Regions from separate parts of the Roseburia sp. AF22-2LB genome, predicted to be linked through region 1. Evidence: predicted binding sites of a transcription regulator. Region 1 holds the regulator's gene; the other holds the start of a gene.
The links. Region 1 encodes HrcA, which represses chaperone genes, less so after heat shock. Its sites were predicted from a motif close to TGTTAGCACTCNNNNNNNNNGAGTGCTAACA; they were not measured.

Region 1 (12,931 bases):
GTCTTGGCAACCGGGAAGTGACACCGGATGCATTAGGACCTTATGTAGTAGATAATATGATGATTACCAGGCACATTATCAAGGAATATGGACAATATGCCTTTGGAAATAAGGCGACGAGCCAGATAAGCGGAATTGTGCCGGGCGTAATGGCACAGACCGGCATGGAATCAGGAGAGATTGTCCGGGGAGTCATTGAAGAGACGAAACCGGATATTGTAATGGTGGTGGATGCACTGGCGGCCCGCAGCGTGAAGCGTCTGAACCGTACCATCCAGATTACGGATACCGGAATCAATCCCGGTTCCGGTGTGGGCAATCACAGGCACGCCATTAATAAAGAAAGCATGGGAATTCCGGTAATTGCCATAGGAATTCCTACCGTAGTAGATGCCGCAACGATAGTTTCGGATACCATGAGTGACTTAATCGGAGCCATGCGGGAGTCAGCGCAGCTAAAAAGCGTGGGAAATGGGCTGGCAGGTCTGGATGAAATTGAAAAGCATGAGCTGGCAAGAGAACTTTTATCTCCACATTTGAATGCAATGTTTGTAACCCCAAAAGATATTGATGAAGCGGTAAAAAGGCTGAGCTATACCATATCAGAGGGACTGAATCTGGCATTCTCCCGGTTCTAAAGGGACAGAAGCTGCATAGAATATAGTGTTTGCTATGGCAGAACAGGAGGTGCTGGCAGCATGAGAGTCTATGGGCAAAGATATCAGGGAAAAACGGAACTGGTCAGGAAACGAAAAAAATGGTACAGGCAGTCTGCTATTGCACTTTTTCTGTTGTATGCATTTTTTCTTATGGTGAAAGCGGGAACCGGAAGGGAAACACTGGCAAAACGTTTTTTTTCTTATATACAAAATGAGATATCCATGTCCATGACCAGACAGTATATTCCGACTGTTGCCTATATGGCAGAGGGCAGGCAGGAACAGACACTGAGTGATTTTTTGCTGGAAAAAGTGACAGACCAGATACCACTTATCGGATATGCAGATACCATAAGGACTTATGATACGACAATTGAGAGCAGCCTTTCAGAAGAAGAGATTGTTGCACTGGAAGGAAAGGATGAAGCGGAAGTAGAGGCTAAGCAGATGGCGGAGGCAGCCAGCAGAGAGAATCAGGACTGCATAGTGGCAGAAATGGAGCAGGAAAATGCGCAGGCAGGAGCAGATGCGGCAGCAGAAGCGGCAGAGCAGCCGGCAGCCCCGGATAATACAGCAGTCAGCTCTCAGCCGTTGGTGGAGATTCCAAGAGAAAAATTAAATGATTTTGATTATCTGATTCAGAATTTTTATCAGGTGGACAATACAACAACCATCAATAGCAGTCAGTTAAATGCAGAAGAATTGTTAAATATGGATTTAACCATAAAAACGCCGGCAGACCAGCCGCAGATTCTGATTTACCATACCCATTCCCAGGAAATGTTTGCAGATTCCGACCCAAATGATGTAATGACGGGCGTTATGGGAACAGGGGAATATCTTACCAGCCTGTTACAGGAAAAATATGGATTTCAGGTCATGCATCATATGGGACAGTATGATGTGGGAGACAGAGATCACGCCTATGCCAATGCGGAGGGACCCATTGAGCAGCTGTTAGCAGAGAATCCGAGCATAGAAGTGGTAATAGATTTACATCGTGATGCAGTGGATAAGCATATGGTGCGGGAGGTAAACGGGGTGCAGATGGCACCGATTATGTTCTTTAACGGACTGAGCCGGACAAAGGCGTTAGGAGATATTTCTTATCTCAATAATCCAAACCTTACCGGGAATCTTGCTTTTTCCCTGCAGATGCAGATTGCAGCGGCAGAGTATTATCCGAATCTTACCCGCCCGATTTATTTAAAAGGATACCGGTATAATATGCATTTTAAAGAGAAATATCTTTTGATCGAAATGGGTTCCTATACTAACACGCAGGAGGAGGCACGCAATGCCATGGTTCCACTGGCAGACCTTTTGAACAGAGTGCTGCATGGAGAAAATTAGAAAAACATTTCGTAATGAAAATGTAATAACTTTTTCGGAAAAACACATTGAAATCACTTGCATTTCTTATATAATAAAAGAGATGCGTAAAATAAAACGAAAGATATGGAGTTATCATGGAATTTTCAAGCTTAGAATTTTTATTTCGGTTTTTGCCGATTTTTCTTATTATATATTATCTGGTACCGGTAAAGTATAAAAATCCGGTACTTTTCTTTGGCAGTCTGGTATTCTATGCCATGGGAAACTGGAAGGATGCACTTCTTTTATTGTTTTCCATGAGTCTGAACTACATTCTGGTATTACTGATGGATCATATAAGTAGGAAGAGCAGCAGAAATACCATGCTTGTGATTTTGCTTTGCTATAATATCGGATTATTGTGTATATTTAAATATACAAGATTGTCGCTTCCGCTTGGAATCAGCTTTTATACTTTTACCATGCTTTCCTATGTGCTGGATGTCTATAAGAAGAAAACTGCAGCGTTGAGGGATTATCTGGAATATGGAACTTATATCCTTTTGTTCCCAAAGCTGATATCCGGACCGATTGCCCAGTTTGCCAATATGGCAGGGCAGTTAAAGAAACATCCAATCCGTCTGGAGAAAATCGAACATGGTCTGACTCTTTTTATCATAGGATTGGGATATAAAGTAATTATTGCAAATCATCTGGCAATTCTCTGGCGTGATATTCAGGGCATTGGCTTTGAGAGTATTTCCACACCGTTAGCGTGGATGGGAGCATTCGGTTATTCTGCACAGTTATTCTTTGATTTCCAGGGATATTCCCTGATGGCAATCGGAATCGGAGAGATGCTTGGATTTGATTTGCCGAAGAACTTTGACCATCCGTATCGTTCCAGGACAGTGTCTGAGTTTTACCGCCGGTGGCACATTACACTGGGAAGATGGTTCCGTGATTATTTATATATTCCCTTGGGAGGCAACCGGAAGGGAAATGCGTGGACATTTTTCAATCTGCTGATTGTCTGGGTTGTAACCGGAATGTGGCATGGTTCTACCATTAATTTTCCATTATGGGGCTTGATTTTATTTGTATTTATTGCGTTGGAACGATTTGTAATCAGAAATTTTTTAGAGAAACATGGATGGCTGGCACACCTTTACATCTGGTTTGTAATCCCTCTGACCTGGGTCGTGTTTGCAATTACGAAGTTATCTGATTTGAAAGTATATTTTGCAAGACTGTTCCCGTTCTTTGGAACCGGAATCGCAGTCAATGCAGGCGATTATCTGAAATACGGCAGAACCTATGGAGTGTTTTTCCTATTGGCATTTGTGGTATCACTTCCTTTTATGGATAAGATATTAAAAAAATGCTGGAAGAAGTGGTGGATGAAAGCAATTTTGTTTGTTGTATTATGGATTTGTATTTATCAGATTGCAAATGGACTGAACAATCCGTTTATGTATTTTAGTTTTTAATGGGAGGCTGCCATGAAGAAATGGAAGAAATGTCCGCTTCTTATTGTTACGGCAATCAGTATGCTGCTGGTAAGCGGTGTCGCCTTAGCCGGAACAAAGGGCGCATATAAAGAATATAATAAGGACTGGCCGAAGGTTCCGGCGGTGGCTGGCATGATGCAGGCATCCAAAGAGGGCATTCTGCCATGGGATAAGGCAGAACCGGAGGAGGATTTGGAAAGCGTATATGCTGACAAAGAGGAGCTGGCAACGGAAGAAGCAACAGAAGCAGTTGCAGATACGGAGGCAGAAGAGGATAAGACTTATACTTTTACCGATGTAACTCAGGATTATTTTGATGATGCGGTATTTATCGGAGATTCCAGAACCGTTGGATTAAGGGATTATGGCGGCTGGGATAATGCAACTTATTATGCCAGTATCGGACTTACGGTCTATGATATGTTTGATACGCCGATTGTCGAGGAAAACGGCGCGAAGATTACCGTTGAAGAAGCATTAAGCGAGCATCAGTTTGGTAAAGTCTATCTGATGATTGGAATCAACGAAATGGGAACCGGTACAGTAGACAGCTTTATGAAAAAATATGAAGAAGCTGTCAATCATATCCGGGAATTACAGCCGGATGCACTGATTTTCTTACAGGGCATTATGTATGTAAAACAGGAAAAGTCAGAGACCGACCCGATTTTTAACAATCCGGCAATCAAAGAACGGAATGACAGAATTGCAATGCTTGCAAATAATCACGATATATTTTATATTGATGTAAATGAAGTAGTGACTGACGAAACAGGAAATCTGAATCCGGAATATACTTATGATGAGATTCACCTGCTGGGAAAATATTATTCCCTGTGGACGGATTTCCTTTTGAAACATGGAATAAAGAAGGAGTAAATATATGTCAATCGACCAGAGTAAGATTCGTAATTTTTGTATCATTGCCCATATTGACCACGGTAAATCAACCCTTGCAGACCGTATTATCGAAATGACAGGGCTTCTGACCAGCCGCGAAATGCAGGCGCAGGTTTTAGATAATATGGATTTGGAGCGGGAACGTGGAATTACCATTAAGTCCCAGGCAGTCCGTATTATATATCATGCCAAAGATGGAGAAGAATATATTTTCAATCTGATTGATACACCTGGACATGTGGACTTTACCTATGAAGTATCAAGAAGTCTTGCTGCCTGTGACGGTGCAGTGCTGGTAGTAGATGCGGCACAGGGGATTGAGGCACAGACCCTTGCCAATGTATATCTGGCATTAGACCATGATCTGGAAGTGATTCCAGTCATTAATAAAATTGATCTGCCGAGTGCAAGGCCGGAAGAAGTAGTAGAAGAAATTGAAGATGTGATTGGAATTGAGGCACAGGATGCACCACGGATTTCTGCCAAAACAGGGTTGAATGTGGAAGAAGTATTAGAGCAGATTGTGCATAAATTACCGGCACCAAAAGGGGACGCCAAAGCGCCTCTTCAGGCGTTGATTTTTGATTCTGTGTATGATGCTTATAAAGGTGTTATTGTATTCTGCAGAATCCGGGAAGGTTCCGTAAAACCGGGGACAACCATCCGCATGATGGCAACCGGAGCAGAAGCAGATGTAGTAGAAGTAGGATATTTCGGAGCCGGACAGTTCATTCCATGTGATGAGTTAGAAGCCGGAATGGTAGGTTATATTACTGCCAGCCTTAAGAATGTGAAAGAAACCCGTGTGGGTGATACCATAACAGAAGCAAAGCGTCCTTGTGATGCACCATTGCCGGGATATAAGAAAGTTAATCCGATGGTATACTGTGGATTATATCCAACAGATGGAGCCAAATATCCGGATCTTCGTGACGCTTTGGAAAAATTACAGTTAAATGATGCAGCCTTACAGTTTGAACCGGAGACTTCCATTGCATTGGGCTTTGGTTTCCGCTGTGGTTTCTTGGGACTGCTTCATTTGGAGGTAATTCAGGAGCGGTTAGAGAGAGAATTTAATCTTGATTTAGTAACGACAGCACCAGGCGTTGTATACCGGGTACATAAGACTGATGGTACCATGATAGAATTGACAAACCCATCCAATCTTCCGGATCCATCCGAAATCGAATATATGGAAGAGCCGATGGTTGCAGCAGAAATTATGGTGACATCCGAATATGTAGGTGCCATTATGGATTTGTGCCAGGAACGCCGTGGTATCTATAAGAGTATGGAATATATTGAGCAGACCCGTGCAGTTATTAAATATGACCTTCCGTTAAATGAAATTATTTATGATTTCTTTGACGCATTGAAATCCCGTTCTAAAGGATATGCGTCCTTTGATTATGAGATGAAGGGTTATGAGCAGTCAGAGCTTGTGAAGCTGGATATTCTTATTAATAAAGAAGAAGTGGATGCTCTTTCCTTTATTGTATTTAAGGATACCGCCTATGAGCGTGGAAGAAAGATGTGTGAGAAGTTAAAGGAAGAGATTCCGAGACATTTATTTGAAATCCCGATTCAGGCAGCCGTTGGAAGCAAGGTAATTGCCCGTGAGACAGTAAAAGCAATGCGAAAAGATGTGCTGGCAAAATGTTACGGCGGTGACATCAGCCGTAAGCGTAAACTGTTAGAGAAACAGAAGGAAGGTAAGAAACGTATGCGTCAGGTGGGAAATGTAGAGATTCCACAGGAAGCATTTATGAGTGTACTGAAGTTAGATGAGAAATAGATGACAGGAGAACATAGATGGAACTTTATGTGCATATTCCTTTTTGTGTAAGAAAATGTGAATATTGTGATTTCTTATCAGCACCTGCGGACGAGCGGTTACAAAACCGCTACGTGGGTGCTCTTTTGCATGAAATCAGATATTACGGACAGACAATGGGACGTCCGGCTCTTTCTACTATATATATAGGGGGCGGAACACCGTCTCTTTTAGCACCGGAATATATCGCACTTCTTTTAAAACAGATTCAGGTAAGCTTTGAGGTGGAAGCAGATGCAGAGATTACCATAGAATGTAATCCCGGAACTTTAAATGAGGAAAAACTTCTTACCTATAAAGAAGCAGGCATTAACCGTCTCAGCATAGGGTTACAGTCTGCCTTTGATGATGAATTAAAGATATTAGGAAGAATCCATACTTACCGGCAGTTCTTGGAGAATTATGAATGTGCCAGAAGATGTGGATTTGAAAATATCAACGTTGATTTGATGAGTGCCCTGCCTTATCAGAGTACGGAGAAATTTGTCACCAGCTTAAAGCGTGTCATAGCATTAAAACCGGAGCATATTTCAGCCTATTCCCTGATTATCGAAAAGGGAACACCATTTTATGAGAAATATAAATTCGAGGCAGTGCTCCGGGAAGCCGGAAAGCCGACAGAACATCTGCCATCTGAAGAGACGGAGTATGAAATTTATAAAAAGACTCAGGAGATTCTTGCAGAGGCAGGTTATGAGCATTATGAAGTATCCAATTATGCAAAGCCGGGGAAAGAGGCAAGGCATAATATCGGATACTGGAAGCGGGTACCGTATCTTGGGGTAGGACTTGGGGCGGCTTCCCTGATTGGAGAAGTACGCTACAGTAATATAAGAGAGATTGAAGCGTATATCAAAGCATGTGGTAATATTTCGGCGAAGGAAATAGATGGAGTACCGGCATTGAATCTCCATGAGAGTGCAGATGCAATCAGCCGCCATGCCCAGATGGAAGAATTCATGTTTTTAGGCCTGCGTATGTTAAAGGGAGTTACAAGAACAGAATTCAAAGAGACTTTTGGCGTGGAAATAGAAGCAGTATATGGCGAAGTCTTAAACCAGCTTCAGGAAGAGGACTTAATCGAGAAAAAAGCCGGTGTAATAAAGCTCAGCGACCATGGCATGGACATCAGCAACTATGTACTCGCCCAGTTTTTACTGGATTAAGTAGTGCGGTGTTGAACCGCATTGAATCAGAACAAATCTAAAGAAAATATAAAATTATAAAATGCTGTTGACAAAAAAAACGAATGGTGCTATCTTAAGTACATAGAAATTAGCACTCTTTCAAGTTGAGTGCTAACAACTAAGAAAAAGCAGTACAAAAAGCTTTTTCAAATACCTATAAAAGTTTCATTTTCAGGAGAACGTGAATGAACGAGAACGAATTAGATGAAAGAAAAACAAAAATCTTAAATGCAATCATTCGCAACTATCTGGAAACAGGTGAGCCGGTTGGTTCAAGAACCATTTCCAAGTATACGGATTTGAACTTAAGTTCCGCAACAATCCGGAATGAGATGTCGGACTTGGAAGAGATGGGATATATTTTGCAGCCACATACATCGGCAGGAAGAATTCCATCCGATAAGGGATATCGCTTCTATGTAGATAATCTGATTGCAGAGAAGGACAAAGAAGTATCCGATATGAAAGAGTTCGTAATTGAACATACGGAGAAGATGGAACAGGTATTGCAGCAGGTGGCAAAGCTGTTGGCGAACAACACGAATTACACCACCATGATAACAGCACCGCAGTATCACCACAACAGCCTGAAGTTCATCCAGTTATCCAATGTGGATGATGAACATATTCTGGCAGTTGTCGTATTGGAAGGCAATCTTGTGAAAAATAAGATGATTCCGATAGAAGAGCCGATAGATAATGAGCATATGTTAAAACTTAACATGCTTTTGAATACACATTTAAATGGATTGTCATTAGATCAGATTAATCTGGGCACCATAGCAGTGTTGAAAGAGAAAGCCGGTATCCATTCCAAAGTCATCAGTGATGTATTGGATGCAGTAGCAGAAGCAATCAGCGAAGACGAGGATTTGGAGATATATACCAGCGGTGCAACGAATATCTTAAAATATCCGGAGTTATCGGATTCGCAGAAAGCAGGAGAGCTTTTAGATGCGTTAGAAGAGAAGAAACAGTTAGTAAGTCTGGTGACGGATAACCTCAGCAATGAGGAGAACGGCATACAGGTTTATATAGGAGATGAATCTCCAATTCAGACCATGAAGGACTGCAGTGTGGTAACAGCTACCTATGAACTTGGTAAAGGCGTGAAGGGAACGATAGGAATTATCGGACCGAAGCGTATGGATTATGAGAACGTCATGGATAATCTGAAAAATTTGAAATCACAACTAGAAGGCATATTTGATAAGCCGAAGAAAGAATAGCATAGAAAGGTGGTAAGGAAGTGGCAGAAGAAAAGAAAGAAGAAGTGCTTGAGGAAGTATTAGAAGACTTAGAAGCAGAGGATGCAAAAAAGCAGGAAGAAGCACAGAATACCGCCTCAGAAGAAAAAGAAGTTGAGGCAGAAGAAAAAACGGAAGATACCGAATCTGAACCGGAAGAAATAGAGAAAGAAGATGAGGAGAAAAAGAAAGGTATCTTTAAAAAGAAAGACAAGAAAGATAAGAAGGACGAACAGATTGAAGATTTAACCGACCGGCTGAAACGTCAGATGGCAGAATTTGAAAACTTCCGTAAGAGAACGGAAAAGGAAAAGAGCCAGATGTATGACATGGGAGCCAGCGCAATCTTAGAGAAAATCCTTCCAGTTATCGACAATTTTGAAAGAGGGCTTGCAGCTGTACCGGAAGAAGACAAAAACAATGGCTTCGTAGAAGGTATGGATAAGATTTATAAGCAGATGATGACAGTGCTGACAGAGGTTGGTGTAACACCGATTGAAGCAGCCGGTCAGGAGTTTGACCCGAATCTCCATAATGCAGTAATGCATGTGGAAGATGAAGAACTCGGTGAGAATGTAGTAGCCGAGGAGTTACAGAAAGGTTACAAGTACAAAGAAAATGTAATCAGACATAGCATGGTAAAAGTAGCGAATTAAGCATAGGAGGATAAGAACATGAGTAAAATTATTGGTATTGACTTAGGAACAACAAACAGTTGTGTGGCAGTTATGGAAGGTGGAAAACCTACCGTTATAGCAAACCAGGAAGGTGCAAGAACAACACCATCTATCGTAGCATTTACAAAAACAGGTGAGCGTCTGATTGGTGAACCTGCAAAACGTCAGGCAGTAACCAACGCAGAGAAAACAATCTCTTCCATTAAGAGACATATGGGAACCGATTACAAAGTAAGCATTGATGACAAACAGTATTCTCCACAGCAGATTTCTGCAATGATTTTACAGAAATTAAAAGCTGATGCAGAAGGATATTTAGGAGAGAAAGTATCAGAAGCAGTTATTACTGTACCGGCATATTTCAATGATGCACAGCGTCAGGCAACCAAGGATGCAGGTAAGATTGCAGGACTTGATGTAAAACGTATCATCAACGAGCCGACAGCAGCAGCACTTGCTTATGGACTGGACAACGAAAAAGAACAGAAAATTATGGTATACGACTTAGGTGGTGGTACATTTGATGTATCTATCATTGAAATTGGTGACGGAGTCATCGAAGTATTATCTACAAACGGTGATACCAGATTAGGTGGAGATGACTTCGATAACAAGATTACACAGTGGATGATTGACGAATTCAAGAAAGCAGAAGGCGTTGATTTATCTACTGATAAGATGGCTCTTCAGAGATTAAAAGAAGCTGCAGAGAAAGCTAAGAAAGAGTTATCTTCTGCAACAACAACCAATATCAACCTGCCATTCATTACTGCAACAGCAGAAGGACCAAAGCATTTTGATATGAACTTAACAAGAGCAAAATTTGATGAGTTGACACATGACTTAGTAGAAAGAACAGCAATCCCGGTACAGAATGCTATGAAGGATGCAGGCGTAACCAATGCAGACTTAGGTCAGGTATTATTGGTTGGTGGTTCTACACGTATCCCGGCTGTTCAGGATAAAGTAAGACAGTTAACAGGCAAAGAGCCAAGTAAATCCTTAAACCCGGATGAGTGTGTAGCACTTGGTGCCTGCATCCAGGGTGGTAAATTAGCAGGAGATGCCGGCGCAGGTGATATCCTTCTTCTGGATGTTACTCCATTGTCACTGTCTATCGAGACCATGGGTGGAGTTGCAACAAGACTGATTGAGAGAAATACAACAATTCCTACAAGAAAGAGTCAGATTTTCTCAACAGCAGCAGATAACCAGACAGCAGTAGATATCAACGTAGTGCAGGGTGAGCGTCAGTTCGCAAGAGATAACAAATCCCTTGGACAGTTCCGTCTGGATGGTATCCCACCAGCACGTCGTGGAGTTCCTCAGATTGAAGTTACTTTCGATATCGATGCAAACGGTATTGTAAACGTATCTGCAAAAGACTTAGGAACCGGAAAAGAACAGCATATTACAATTACTGCCGGATCTAACATGTCTGATGCAGATATCGATAAAGCAGTAAAAGAAGCAGCTGAATTTGAAGCACAGGACAAGAAGAGAAAAGAAGCAATTGACACCAGAAATGATGCAGATTCCTTCGTATTCCAGACACAGCAGGCATTAGACCAGGTTGGAAATAACCTTGATGCGGCAGATAAATCTGCAGTAGAGGCTGACTTAAATGCACTGAAAGCTTTAGTAGATGCAAATCCACAGGCTGAAAACATGACAGAGGATCAGGTTGCTGAGATGAAAGCAGCAAAAGAGAAACTGATGGAAAGTGCACAGAAAGTATTTGCTAAGATGTATGAGAATGCTCAGGCAGCTCAGGGAGCCGCTGGTGCAGGCCCTGATATGGGAGCAGGTGCAGCCGGTGGAGCAACTGCAGGTTCCGCAGATGATGATGTGGTAGATGCTGATTACAAAGAAGTATAATTCTACAGATAAAAAGCAGTAGAAAGGGTTGGCAGTTTTACTGTCAACCCTTACAAACGGTAAAGAGGGAATAGATTATGGCAGAACAGAAAAGAGACTATTACGAGGTCTTAGGCGTTGATAAAAACGCAGATGACGCAGCAATAAAAAAAGCATATCGTGTCCTTGCCAAGAAATATCATCCGGATATGAACCCGGGGGATAAAGAAGCAGAAAAGAAATTCAAGGAAGCATCTGAAGCATATGCAGTACTGAGCGACCCGGAGAAGAGAAAACAGTATGACCAGTTTGGCCATGCAGCCTTTGATGGAGGTGCCGGCGGAGCAGGCGGATTTGATTTCTCAGGTATGGATATGGGAGACATTTTTGGAAGCTTTGGAGACATTTTCGGAGATTTCTTTGGCGGCGGAAGACGCAGCAGCAGCAACGGACCGATGAAGGGAGCCAATGTACGTGCCAGTGTCAGAATTACATTTGAAGAGGCAGCATTTGGCTGTGAGAAAGAAATTGATTTAGTATTAAAGGATGAATGTAAGACCTGTCATGGTACAGGAGCGAAGCCGGGAACCAGTCCGGAGACCTGTAGCAAATGTCAGGGAAAAGGAAAAGTGGTATATACCCAGCAGTCCTTATTTGGTATGGTACAGAATGTACAGACCTGTCCGGAATGTAACGGAAGCGGTAAAATTGTTCGTGACAAATGTCCGGACTGTCGTGGAACCGGCTACATTGCCAGCAGGAAGAAGATTAAGGTCAGCATTCCTGCCGGAATTGATAACGGTCAGAGTGTAAGAATCCGTGAAAAAGGTGAGCCGGGGGTAAATGGCGGACCAAGAGGAGATCTTCTGGTAGAAGTAGTAGTATCCCGCCATCCAATCCTTCAGAGACAGGGCATGGATGTATATTCAACAGCACCAATCAGTTTTGCACAGGCAGCATTGGGCGGAGAAGTAAGAATTACAACCATCGACGGCGATGTGGTCTACGAAGTAAAACCTGGTACACAGACCGACACCAGAATCCGTCTGAAAGGAAAAGGAATCCCATCCCTGCGTAACAAGGCAGTCCGTGGTGACCAGTATGTTACACTTGTGGTTCAGGTCCCGACCGGATTAAATGAAGCTGCAAAAGAGGCACTGCGCCAGTTTGATGCAGAGACCGGTAATTCATTAAAGACACAGAATGGTGCGGCAGGCACGAAAAAGAAAAAGGGATTTATGGGAAAAATTAAAGAGTCCTTCGATGATTTATAAAAATGATAAAGCTGTTTCCTGAAAAATGGAGGCAGCTTTTTTTACGCGAGTAGCGAGAAAAATCGCATGCTTGCAGATTTGGCGAGCACCGCGATAACTCGAGAAACTCGCAAAGCGTGTTTCTCGTAGTTGAGTATTGTGATAATTCGGGAAAACTGCAAAAGTGAGTTTCTCGTTGTTGCATTTTGTGACAACATATTGTATACTGTTTCTGATTCATAAGTTTTTTGTAACCATATGTTGATTTAGGCAACCGTTTATGAGACAAGGAGAGAGATTTATGAAGCAGCATAACAGCGCTGTGATTAAGAAGGATGCAGCACAGTTTGATAAATGGTGTTTTCAGCAGACTGTGGAACTGGAACATACAAGGAGAGAACTGGAAAATTCCAAACGCGAGATGGAACACCATCAGAGGGAGTTAGAACGTCAGAAGCGGAAATTCGAGATGGAGAAGAATCTTGAACAGGA
Region 2 (12,931 bases), on a different contig from region 1:
CCTGCAATAATCATCTTTGGCTTACATTCCATTGCAATCTTCATTACGTTATCGTAGTCAATGAAGCCTTCATCATTTACACCATAAGGTACAATATGGAAATAAGTTCCAGAAAAGTTTACCGGGCTTCCGTGTGTTAAATGTCCGCCGTGGTCTAAGTTCATTCCCATTACGGTGTCACCCGGTTTTAAAATTGCGAACTGTACAGCCATGTTTGCCTGAGCACCGGAATGTGGCTGTACGTTTACATAGTCACAGCCAAACAGCTCTTTTGCTCTCTCAATTGCCAGATTCTCTACAATATCAACGCAGTCACATCCGCCGTAATATCTCTTTCCCGGATAGCCTTCTGCATATTTATTAGTCATTACACTGCCCATTGCTGACATTACTGCCGGGCTTACCCAGTTCTCAGATGCGATCAGCTCAATGTGGCTGTTCTGACGGTCAAATTCTTTGGTAATGGCATCTGCAACTTCCATGTCCACTGCCTGAATATCTTCTAATGTATACATGTTTCTTCTCCTTCTCTATGTGATTTTCTTTAGGCGATTGCGAAAGGGGACAGCTTTTCTTTCAAAATTTTGCTATGAAAGGGGATTTGGAGTTATTTGTACTGGAATGCCAGCAGTTCTTAAGTGTATGTTTTGCTTGATTGTAAACTGTCTTTCCGTTGCTTTGACGGGGTCGCTGTACTGTCCGCCAACTGCAGATGCGGCATAAAGCCTGCAAGGAGCACTAAGAATTTCGGCATGGACATCGTACATTCCGGCAACCGGCGCAAATTCACATCCATGTTCAATTGCGCCTCGCTGGCACGTCCCTGTGCCAGCGTTGCCAAAGAACAGACGAAATTCTAAGTGCCCCTAACAGCCCTTATCATGCATCTGAAGTTGACGACCAATGCAGCGACGATGTCAAACATTGGAAAGACTGTTTTTATCGCATCAAGCAAAATATACCTTTTAGAACTACGGGATTTCAGTGCAGACTCCAATGCCCTTTCTATAGAAAAATTTGAAAGACTGGTTATCCAATTTCGCAATCGCCCAATATATTTACTTTGAGTATCATTATAAGTGATAGCCTGATTCAACGCAACTGTAATTTTACGCATTACCGTAAAAAAGTGCATTTTCAGATATCTTTTCCAGTTCCCTTTTCTAGGTGTCGTGTTTCATATTATACTGCCACTTAAATATGGCAGTTCCAATGATTACAATATAGCCTGCAATACTGAGGACATCCGGTATCTGATCCAGGAACAGAATGCCAAGAAGTGCCGCAAAGACAATCTGGGTGTAATCAAAAACAGATATCTCTTTTGCCGGTGCTTTCGTATATGCTGTGGTAATGCAGATCTGTCCGCCTGCTGCACATACGCCAGCCAGCATAAGGCAGACAAACTGTGTCATGCTCATAGGCTTATATCCGATGATAAAAAATGGCAATGTGACAACACAGGAAAAGAGTGAAAAACAAAGGACAATAACCGGTCCCTTCACTCCCATTTTTCCCAATTTACGCACATAGGTATAAGCAATTCCTGCACCCAGTCCGCCCAGTGCTCCAATCAGTCCGTAAACAAACTGTATATCAAAGGATGGCTTAATGACAAGTAGTGCTCCGGTAAATGCCAGCACAACTGCTCCCCATTCTACTTTATTTGCCTTTTCCTTTAAGATAAAGGTTGACATAATAATTGCAAAGAAAGGCGATAACTTATTTAACATATTGGCATCTGCAATATTCAGCCGGTCAATGGCATAGAAATTACAGATTAATCCTACCGTTCCGCAGAAGCTTCGCATGAAGAGTCCGCCCCAGCTTTTCTTTGGTGCATAGAATGGCTCTTTTGCCCGGATGAGCAGAAAAGCTGCCACAATGGCAGCTACTGCATTTCGGAAAAAAGCCTTTTCCATCGTAGGCAGGTCTCCTGACAGCCGGACAAAAAATGTCATCAGTGCAAAGAAGAAGCCTGCTCCTATAATAAATAAAATTCCCTGTCTTTTTTCCTGTTTCATATGATTCTTTCTATTCTGCAAGCAGTTTTTCTACGCTTGCAAGTTTGACGCAAAGTACAAAAATTTTAGTTGCTGTCTCAAGTTCTTCCATAGTCGGGAAGCTTGGTGCAATACGGATAACAGAATCCTCCGGGTCTTTTCCATAAGGGAAAGGTGCTCCTGCCGGTGTCATAACAACGCCTGCTTCTTTTGCTTTGGCAACAACACTCTTTGCACATCCCGGTAAAGTATTAAAGCAGATGAAGTATCCACCCTTCGGGCTAATCCAGGAACCGATTCCAAGCTCGCCTAATTCATCCTGCAATGTTCTTTCTACCATTTCAAACTTCGGACGCATAATTGCTGCCTGTTTCATCATATGTGCATTGATTCCGTCAATATTTTTGAAATAACGTACATGACGAAGCTGATTAATCTTATCATGTCCGATGGTCTGCATCGTAAACTGTTTTTCAATGAAGTCAAGGTTTGCCTTGGAAGTTACGATTGCTGCAATACCGCTTCCCGGGAAGCTTACCTTTGATGTAGAGCAGAATTCATATACCATATCCGGGTTGCCGGCTTTCTCACATTCGCTGATGATATCTAAAAGGTCATCCTGCTCATCTTCATAGAGATGATGTACTACATAGGCATTGTCCCAGTAAATACGGAAGTCTTCTGCTGCCGGCTTTAATGCTGCCATACGGCGGACGGTTTCATCGGAATAAGTGATTCCCTGAGGATTGGAATATTTTGGTACACACCAGATTCCTTTAATGGAATCATCGCTGCTTACCAGACGCTCTACCATATCCATATCCGGTCCTTCGGAAGTCATCGGTACATTTACCATTTCTACACCGAAAAATTCTGTTACTCCGAAATGACGGTCATAGCCCGGTACCGGACATAAGAATTTTACTTTATCCAGTTTGCACCATGGTGTACTTCCCATGACACCGTGGGTAAAGGAACGGGATACGGTATCGTACATAACATTTAAGCTGGAATTACCGTATACAAAAACATGGTCAGGTGTGCTTCCTACCATATCTGCAATTAATTTTCTTGCTTCCGGAATTCCTTTTAATTCTCCATAATTTCTACAGTCTGTACCATCTTCTGCAATTAATTCACTGCTGCTGTTTAATACATCCAGCATCGGCATAGCAAGGTCGAGCTGGGTTGCTGCCGGCTTTCCTCTTGCCATATTTAAAGAAAGCCCCATTCCCTTGTATTTTGCATATTCTTTTTCAAGGCCTTCCTTTACCTTATACAATTCTTCTTTTGACATTTCCTGATAAGACTGCATCTTATTCCTTCCTCCTGTATCATTCATCATTTTCTTTTAACCAGTGAAGCCACTGGGCGATTTCTTTTTCTTTTCCATTGTCGGTCGGCTCGTAAAATACCGAATCCGTCAGCCCGTCCGGAAGATACTGCTGTCTGACATAGTGGTGCGGGTAATCATGGGAATAAAGATAACCCAGACCATGTCCTAATTTTCCGGCGGATTTGTAATGTGCATCCTTTAAGTGATTTGGTATCGGTGCCGTTTTGGTATGTTCTACCACATCCATCGCCCGATTCAGTCCCATATAGGATGCATTACTCTTTGGGGCACTTGCCACATAGGCAACTGCTTCTGCAAGAATAATCTGTGCCTCCGGCATACCGATACGTTCTACTGCCTGTGCTGCAGAAACCGCTACATTCAATGCCATCGGGTCTGCTGTACCAACATCCTCTGCCGCGCTGATCATGATTCTTCTTGCGATGAAACGGATATCTTCTCCTGCATATAACATTCTTGCGAGGTAATAAAGGGCTGCATCCGGGTCTGTTCCACGGATACTTTTGATAAATGCAGAAATCGTATCATAATGATTATCGCCTGCCTTATCATATTTCACTACACGCTTCTGGATACATTCCTGTGCCACATCGATTGTAATATGGATAAGTCCGTCTTCGCTTCGTGGTGTGGTTAAGATTCCAAGTTCAATGGCGGTAAGGGCTGCCCTTGCATCTCCATTGGCTACATCTGCCATGAATTCCAGTGCATCCTCATCGATGACTGCCTGATATGCACCCATTCCTTTTTCCTTATCAGTAACTGCCCGCACCAAAAGCTTCTTAATATCTTCTTTTTCCAGTGCATGCAGTTCAAAAATAATGGAACGGGATAGTAAAGCTCCATTGACTTCAAAATATGGATTTTCCGTTGTGGCACCAATCAGGATAATCGTTCCGTCTTCTACAAAAGGCAGAAGGTAGTCCTGCTGTCCTTTATTAAAACGATGAATCTCGTCGATGAAAAGAATCGTTTTCTTTCCATACATTCCCTGATTGTTCTTTGCCTGCTGCACCACTTCCTCCATGTCCTTCTTTCCTGCAGATGTAGCATTCATCTGAAGGAATTCAGCACTGGTGGTATTGGCAATCACTTTTGCCAGCGTGGTCTTTCCGGTTCCCGGCGGTCCATAGAAAAGAATAGAACTTAACTTATCTGCTTTTATGGCACGATATAACAGCTTGTCCTTTCCGATAATATGTTCCTGCCCGACTACTTCGTCTAAGGTCGTGGGACGAAGTCTTGCCGCAAGGGGAGACTCTTTTTCCATATTCTGTTCCCGCATGTAATCAAATAAATCCATTTTTGCTCCTTGCATAATTTCAAAACGAATCTTGCATTTTTACTCTTATTTTTCTTCATTTTTATACTTTTTTGGTTTCAAAATGACATTTGAGCTTTAAAATAATTCATTTCATCCTAAGATACCATACCTTAATTTTCGTCTTTTGACAAGTCTATTCTGGTATTTTTTCTCGATTTTCCAGTGAAAACACACAAAAAAATCCATTGAAACATTCTTTTTTCTCAAGGTAACTCAAATATCAGCTTATCTACCGTTACAAATTCATAACCCTGTGCCTGCAGCCGGTCAATAATCTCAAATGCTGCCAGCATACTGCTGTCATAACCGTCATGTAATAAAATAATATCACCATCTTTGACATCCGTCATTACTTTATTGACGACTTTTTCCTTATTCTGTACCTCCCAGTCCCTCGGGTCTACATCCCAGAGCACCTCTATCATATTCATCTGACAGTCCAGATTCTTCTGGGTGCTTCCGAAAGGAGAACGCAAAAACTGCGGATATTCCCCGGTAATCTGATAAATGGCATCATTGGTCTTTCGAATCTGCTCACAGGCATCTTTCTTCGATAAGATGCCAAGGTTCACATGGGTATAGGAATGATTTCCTATGATATGCCCATCATCCTGAATTTTCTTTATCAAATCCGGATATGCCTCTGCTTTCTCTCCGATTACAAAAAAGGTTGCTTTGACATTGCGCTCCTCCAGCCCTTCCAGTAAATCTTTCGTACATTCCGGGCTTGGTCCATCGTCAAATGTCAATGCAACCTCTTTTATTCCACTTGTTTTCTTTATATTCATGCTCTCTGCATTTACCAGATGATTGACACGGATCCGACAGGCTCCGGCGGCAATTACCAATACCGCCAGTGCCAGATTCATCCATATCAATGCTTTTCGGATTCGACTCATTTTACACCGTTACTTTTCTGCTCTCCTGACAATATATGCAGCAACTGCATTTCTTATTATGTCAGGCTTGAACCATTTCAGGCGGTCGCCGGTTTTGCGCTTGCAGTCAGTTCTCCATCGGTAAGGTCGATAAGAATGGTATCTCCCTCTCTGACTTTATCTGCAAGAATCAATTTTGCTGCAAGCGTCTCCACATGTTTCTGCAGGAAACGTTTCAGCGGTCTTGCACCATATACCGGATCATAACCCTTCTCAGTAATATAATCCTCGGCAGCCTTGGTCAGTTCTACTTTCAGTTCACGGTCTGCAAGACGTTTATTCAAATCTGCCATCAGTAACTTAATAATGTTGCCGATGTTGTCTTTGGTCAGCGGCTTGAACATAATGATTTCATCCAGACGGTTTAAAAATTCCGGCCGGAAGTTACCCTTCAGTTCTTCCATGACAGCTTCTTCTGCTTCCGGACGAATCTCGCCATTTTCGTCAATGCCCTCCAACAGATGCATGGAGCCTAAGTTAGAAGTCATGATAATAATGGTATTCTTAAAGTCTACGGTACGCCCCTGGGAATCGGTAATTCGTCCGTCATCCAGTACCTGAAGCAGTACATTAAAGACATCCGGATGTGCTTTTTCCACCTCATCAAAGAGGACTACGGAATACGGTTTCCGGCGGACTGCCTCCGTCAGCTGACCACCTTCATCATAGCCTACATATCCAGGAGGTGCTCCAATCAGACGGGAGACGGAATATTTCTCCATATACTCGCTCATATCGAGACGGACCATATTGGATTCATCATCGAAAAGGCAGCTTGCTAATGCTTTGGCAAGCTCTGTCTTACCTACACCGGTTGGTCCTAAGAACAGGAAAGAACCGATTGGCTTGCTCGGGTCTTTGATTCCGGCTTTGGAACGGATGATTGCTTCTGTTACCTTGGTAACGCCCTCGTCCTGTCCAATGACACGTTTATGCAGTTCTTCATCAAGGTGCAGTGTCTTATTTCGTTCGCTCTCAGTCAGTTTTGCTACCGGGATTCCGGTCCAGCGGGAGATAATCTTTGCGATTTCTTCTTCGCTGACACTTTCATGTACCAGTGATAAATCTTCACCTTTGACTTTTTCTTCTTCAATTTCCAACTGCTGCTGTAACTGCGGCAGCTTACCATATTTTAATTCTGCCGCTTTATTTAAATCATAGCTCTGCTCTGCCTGCTGGATTTCATTTTTCAGGCTTTCCAAATCCTCACGCAGCTTCTGGACTTTCTCTACGGATTTCTTTTCATTGTCCCACTGTGCCTTCTTATTCTGGAACTCACTCCGAAGCTCCGCTAACTCTTTCTGTAAGTCTGCCAGACGCTCCTGGCTCAGACGGTCATCCTCTTTTTTCAATGCAGTCTCTTCAATCTCTAACTGCATGACACGACGGTTCAGTTCGTCTAACTCGGTCGGCATGGAATCAAGCTCTGTCTTAATCAGTGCACAGGCTTCATCCACCAGGTCAATTGCCTTATCCGGTAAGAACCGGTCTGAGATATAACGGTTCGAAAGCACTGCTGCGGAAACCAGTGCACTGTCGGTAATCTTTACTCCATGGAATACTTCATACCTCTCCTTTAATCCACGCAGGATAGAAATAGTATCTTCTACCGTTGGTTCGTCTACCATAACCGGCTGGAATCTTCGTTCCAATGCGGCATCCTTTTCAATGTATTCCCGGTACTCATCCAATGTGGTAGCACCGATACAATGCAGTTCTCCACGGGCAAGCATTGGTTTTAAAAGCTGTCCGGCATCCATGGCTCCATCGGTTTTTCCTGCACCGACAATGGTATGCAGCTCATCGATAAAGAGGATAATCTGTCCTTCGGATTTCTTTACTTCATCCAATACTGCTTTCAGACGTTCCTCAAATTCACCACGGTATTTTGCTCCGGCTACCAATGCACCCATATCCAGTGCAAAGAGCTTCTTATCCTTTAATCCTTCCGGAACATCACCACGTACAATCCGTTGTGCCAGTCCCTCTACAACTGCGGTTTTACCTACACCGGGTTCGCCAATCAGTACCGGATTGTTTTTCGTCTTACGGGACAAAATTCGCACTACATTCCGGATTTCTGCATCACGTCCGATGACCGGATCCAGCTTCTGGTCTCTCGCCCTCTCTACCATATCATAACCATATTTATTTAAGGTATCATAAGTAGCTTCCGGATTATCGGAGGTCACACGCTGGTTGCCACGCACCGTAGACAGTGCCTGCAGGAAACGGTCTCTTGTAATACCATATTCCTTAAAAATTTCCTTTAATGCAGGGTTCGGATATCTTAATAAGGATAAAAACAGATGCTCTACAGAAACATAATCATCTCCCATCTGCTTTGCCTCATCCTCTGCACTAATCAATACCTTATTCAATGCCTGGCCGACATAAACCTGGCCGCCGGACACCTTGGTTCTTGCTTCCAGATGGCGGATTGCATTGTCTACAAAATGCTCCTTCTGGATTTCCATTTTCTCAATCAGTTTTAAAATCAGTCCATCTTCCTGCTGCAGTAATGCCACTAAAAGATGTTCCTGCTCGATTTCCTGATTGCCATATTCATATGCTAATTTTTCGCAATCCTGGATTGCTTCCATTGACTTCTGTGTAAATTTCTGAATGTTCATATCTTTCACCTCATTTCCCACTGTGCTATGAACGAATTCCTGTTATTTCTGTTTCCAAGCATAAATATAGCACGCATTATTAGCACTGTCAAGAGGTGAGTGCTAAAATTTTCAGACAATTTTTGTTAATTACTATTTTTCTTATATTTAAAAGGAATTCAGCAGTCCTTTCAGCCCTTCCTCTTTATAAACTCCCTTATAATATGCAACTTCATCTTTTATCATCTCATCAATCACCTGCATTCCAAGAAGTTCCACCGGTGCCTTATCATCTGTAAGAATATAATCGCCCTTTTCATAGGAAACGGTATCTGCCAATACCTCTGTCATCATTCCCTTTAACTCCTGATTTTCAAGCTTGGAAATGTTGTTAGAAAGATTCTTTAAAATTTCTCCATTGTCGGATGCAAACAGTTCCCGGTTTGTAGAGCCTGCCACATCCACAGTATATTCTGTTCCAAATACACTTCCTATGGTGTCGGAAAGATACTGGTTAATATTTCCTTCTTTCTGCCCACGCATGTTCATATTCACCACCATTACGCCATTTTCATTTAAATGCTCTTTTACCAGCGTAAAAAATTCAACGGAAGACATCTGAAACGGAATCGTAATATCCTGATAAGCATCTACCATAATGACATCGTATTTCTTATCGGATGCATTTAAAAATGCTCTTCCATCATAAGTCGTTACCGGCACATCCTCCGAAAGTGAAAAATACTGTCTGGAAAGCTTTGTAATCTTCTCATCAATTTCAACACCTTCCACATTCATATCTCCAAAATATTTCCGGCACTGGGTTGCATAAGTACCGGTTCCCATTCCAAGAATCAGCACATCCATGTCTGATATTTCTTTGTCTTTTAACATAAGCGGTGCCGCCATGGCATAATCATAATACATACCGGTCAGTTCATCCTGCTTCATATACACAGACTGCACACCGAATAACACATTGGTGGATAAGGACACCTTGTCCTGATTTTCGTATACCTGAAGATAGTTATATACGGATTCCCCCTCATAGGTCAGATTATTTTCCCAGAATGCAAATGAGTCGGAATATCCAAACCCGCAGCACAGTGCAAATATCAGAATAGATGCAACTATTTTCTTCTTTCCGGTATGCGCATTGATAAAATATACGATGGATAATGCCAGTAAAATTCCCGCAAAGATAAGAAATGTAACGGATGTTCCTACTGCCGGAATTGTCACAAAGGTTGGGATAAAGGTTCCAATGATGCTTCCGATGGTGTTAAATGCCCCTAAGGTACCTACTGTCTTTCCGTTGTCATCTAAATTATCAACAGAATATTTTACCAGGGATGGTGTTACCGTTCCCAACAGAAACAGCGGAAATACGAAAATTACCATGCAGGCTGCAAAAGCTGCAATAATCAGGAAATTATTATTTACCGCAAAGATTAAAAGGGCTGATATTCCTATGATAATATATTTTCCCACTACCGGAATTAATGCAATCCAGATTGCGGCAATGATAATTCTTCCATACAGTTTATCCGGGTTCGGTGATTTGTCTGCCGTCCTTCCGCCATAAATATTTCCCAATGCCATGGCAATCATAATGGTTCCGATAATGATTGTCCAGACTATCTGGGAAGAACTAAAATATGGTGCAAGTAATCTGCTTGCGCCTAACTCTACTGCCATCACTGACATTCCTGCAAAAAATTCCGTCAAATACAAAAATAACTTTTTCATATACACCTCTTTTATTTTCCTTCAATATCAATCATAAGATACTCCGACTTACATCCCGTTTTAAACTTAATCGCCCAGTCGGAAATTCCTGATGTTACAATAAAATTCGTATTTTCTCTCTGCTCATATCCATAGACACGGTCATCCGGTGTCATTTTCGTAAGATTCTCAATGGTCATCAGCGGGAATAGCTGTCCACCGTGGGTATGTCCGGAAAGAACCAGATCCACATTGACATTCTGCTGCGCTGCATAATCCTGTGGCTGATGGTCTAATACAATGGAGAATTTATCCGGATCAAGGTTTGCCGTCAGTTCTTCCATTGTGGCTCTTTTTTTCTGCATATTCTTCGGATTTATCCTGTCTTCCTATTATATAGAATTTATCCGCAATCAGTTCTACCTCATCCTGCAGAACATGTACCTGATTTTTTTCTAATTTCACTATCAAATCATTTCCATCATAGCCCCGGTATTCCGGCGGATAATATCCTTTATCATGATTTCCAAAGACATAATATACACCATAAGTCGTATCAAGCTCTCCTAATGCTTTGCAGCAGGCTATCATATCTTCTTTTGTCGTATCATCATCCACAAAGTCTCCCACAATCAGAACCACATCCGGGTGCTGCTCCTCTATGGTTTTCATATGCTCGGCAAAGCCTTCCCCATGAAAAGTTGTCCCTACATGGGAATCTGCAAATACTGCCACCCGAAGGCTTCCTACTTCCTTATCCGTCTGAATCTGATAGTCCGTCTCCCATACATGATGTGCCAGATACCAGCCGCTTCCAAGATATCCTATGGTAAATACAAGTGCCACAGCTCCGGCATAATATCTTTTCAAAGATTTCTTCCGGCGTTTTTTTATCAGTGCAAAAATTCCGTCACTGATAAGCCAGAATATAATCAGATGCAGAATGCATACTATAGCATTCATCGAACCCCACGCTACCCAGAGTATTACGGTGATTCCACATACCAAAACCGCACTAATTAGGATGCGCAGCCACTTTTTTCCTTTTGTTATTTTATTCAGGAAACCAAATTTTCCAATCCGGTTTATCAGATAGATGATTCCTGCAAACGCACTGAAAAACAGTACTATCATTAGTATTGCCCACATCTTTTAAATCCTCATTCCATCCTTTTTATTCATTATCTGTTTATCCGTCTATCATTCATCTACTCATTTATCTGTTTAATCAATTTTATCAGCTCATCCACGTCTTCCATTGTCGTTGCCCAACTAGTTGCAAAACGAATTACCGTATGCGTCTCATCCTTTTTCTCCCAGAAGCTGAATTCAACTTTTTGCGCAAGCTTTTCCATAAATGCATTGTCTACCACACAAAATACCTGATTGGTGGGAGCATCCAGATAAAGTTCAATTCCATTTTCCTTTAAGCCTTCCCGAATCTTATCTGCCGCTGCAATTGCCGGCTCTCCGATATGCTCATACAAATCATTTTCAAATAAGACATCAAACTGGATGCCAAGTATCCGTCCCTTAGCAAGCAGTGCTCCATGCTGTTTTATAATGGTAAAGAAATGCGGAATAAGTCCTGGCTTCGGAAATACCACTGCCTCTCCAAACAATGCACCGCATTTTGTTCCTCCGATATAAAAGGCATCGCAGCATGCTGCAATATCTTCTAATGTCACATCATTCGCCGGGCATGCCAGTGCATAAGCCAGTCTTGCTCCATCTAAATAAAGTGGAATACCATTGCTGCGGCATACTTTACTTAATGCTTCTAATTCCTGCCGGTTATATAAGGTTCCATATTCTGTCGGCTGGGAAATGTATACCATTCCCGGCATCACCATATGATCACGGTTGCCATCCTCTTTAAATTTATTTAAGACTTCTTCCACCTTTTCTGCGCTGATTTTTCCATCTGTCTGCGGAATCGTCAACACCTTATGTCCACCCGCTTCAATAGCTCCTGCTTCATGGGAGCTGACATGTCCGGTCTCTGCCGCAATCACTCCCTGATAAGATGCTAACAGGGCCCCAATTACCGTGGCATTGGTCTGTGTTCCTCCCACCAGAAAATGCACCTCTGCCTCCGGTGCATTGCAGGCCTTCCGAATCTTTTCCCTTGCAGTTTCCGAATATTCATCCAGTCCGTATCCGGCACTTTTTATCAGATTTGTCTCCGCTAACTTCCTGAGAATTGCCGGATGAGCTCCTTCCATATAATCACTTGCAAACGCTAATTGTGCTGCCATTTTTCTTTTCCTCTCTCTATTCTATATTGACATAGATTCTTCTTCTATGATTTTTCCTACTTCCTCCGGTTTGATTTCCACAATCTCTGCTATCTGTTCTAAGGTATAGCCCTTCCTGTGCATATTGGTAATTACTTTTTTGTTTGTTTCTCTTAATGTCTTTTCTGCAGCCTTTTCTGCTGCTCTTTCTTCTATTCCTTCACTCAGATTACACATCAGGTTCACTTCCTCTCTCAATTCTTCACTTACCGGAATCTGATATTCCAGTTCTATCATATTTAATTTTTCTTCTGCTTCTATTTCATTTGACAAAAGTGTGCTTATCAGCCGATGCAGCTCATAGCGTTCCTCTCTTTTGGGAACTTCATTTGTTACACCAAGCAATACAATATTCAAAAGGTCTATATTTCCTTCCCAGTCATATTCATTTACGATATCTTCTTTCATCAGATGAATATAACTCATCGAATTCATATCCATATTCATGCAAATCCAGATACTAAATACCCGTTTTATGTCACCATAATCCGAATGCCAAAAATCACGTTCCTTTTGGGATGAAATAAGCCTGCTTACATAGAATATCGCCCGGTTCTATGGGCACAACACCAACCTGTGGTTCTCCTTCAATATACGGTATCACATCCTTGGGATTCATACCTTTAAATTCATCCACAGTATTCACCAAAATATGCGCCAGAATACTTTTTT

Region 2: a site for HrcA is predicted at 8,333-8,363, ahead of clpB (ATP-dependent chaperone ClpB). Genes of this name have one in related genera too.

What each region holds. Positions count from the first base shown of each region.
Region 1 covers NZ_QTWM01000002.1:132,046-144,976, reverse strand. Annotated here, with positions in the region: gene gpr (GPR endopeptidase) at 1-638, shown strand, start outside; gene DWX96_RS03315 (stage II sporulation protein P) at 699-2,012, shown strand; gene DWX96_RS03310 (MBOAT family O-acyltransferase) at 2,129-3,463, shown strand; gene DWX96_RS03305 (GDSL-type esterase/lipase family protein) at 3,476-4,363, shown strand; gene lepA (translation elongation factor 4) at 4,368-6,179, shown strand; gene hemW (radical SAM family heme chaperone HemW) at 6,197-7,384, shown strand; gene hrcA (heat-inducible transcriptional repressor HrcA) at 7,591-8,634, shown strand; gene grpE (nucleotide exchange factor GrpE) at 8,655-9,308, shown strand; gene dnaK (molecular chaperone DnaK) at 9,327-11,207, shown strand; gene dnaJ (molecular chaperone DnaJ) at 11,285-12,460, shown strand; gene DWX96_RS03270 (molecular chaperone DnaJ) at 12,741-12,931, shown strand, end outside.
Region 2 covers NZ_QTWM01000001.1:538,463-551,393, reverse strand. Annotated here, with positions in the region: gene glyA (serine hydroxymethyltransferase) at 1-515, opposite strand, end outside; gene DWX96_RS02375 (DMT family transporter) at 1,164-2,024, opposite strand; gene DWX96_RS02370 (aminotransferase class I/II-fold pyridoxal phosphate-dependent enzyme) at 2,035-3,318, opposite strand; gene DWX96_RS02365 (replication-associated recombination protein A) at 3,338-4,663, opposite strand; gene DWX96_RS02360 (polysaccharide deacetylase family protein) at 4,888-5,583, opposite strand; gene clpB (ATP-dependent chaperone ClpB) at 5,661-8,255, opposite strand; gene DWX96_RS02350 (spermidine synthase) at 8,403-9,983, opposite strand; gene DWX96_RS02345 (hypothetical protein) at 9,995-10,306, opposite strand; gene DWX96_RS02340 (metallophosphoesterase) at 10,281-11,111, opposite strand; gene DWX96_RS02335 (threonine aldolase family protein) at 11,171-12,220, opposite strand; gene DWX96_RS14790 (hypothetical protein) at 12,242-12,700, opposite strand; gene DWX96_RS14785 (hypothetical protein) at 12,762-12,931, opposite strand, start outside.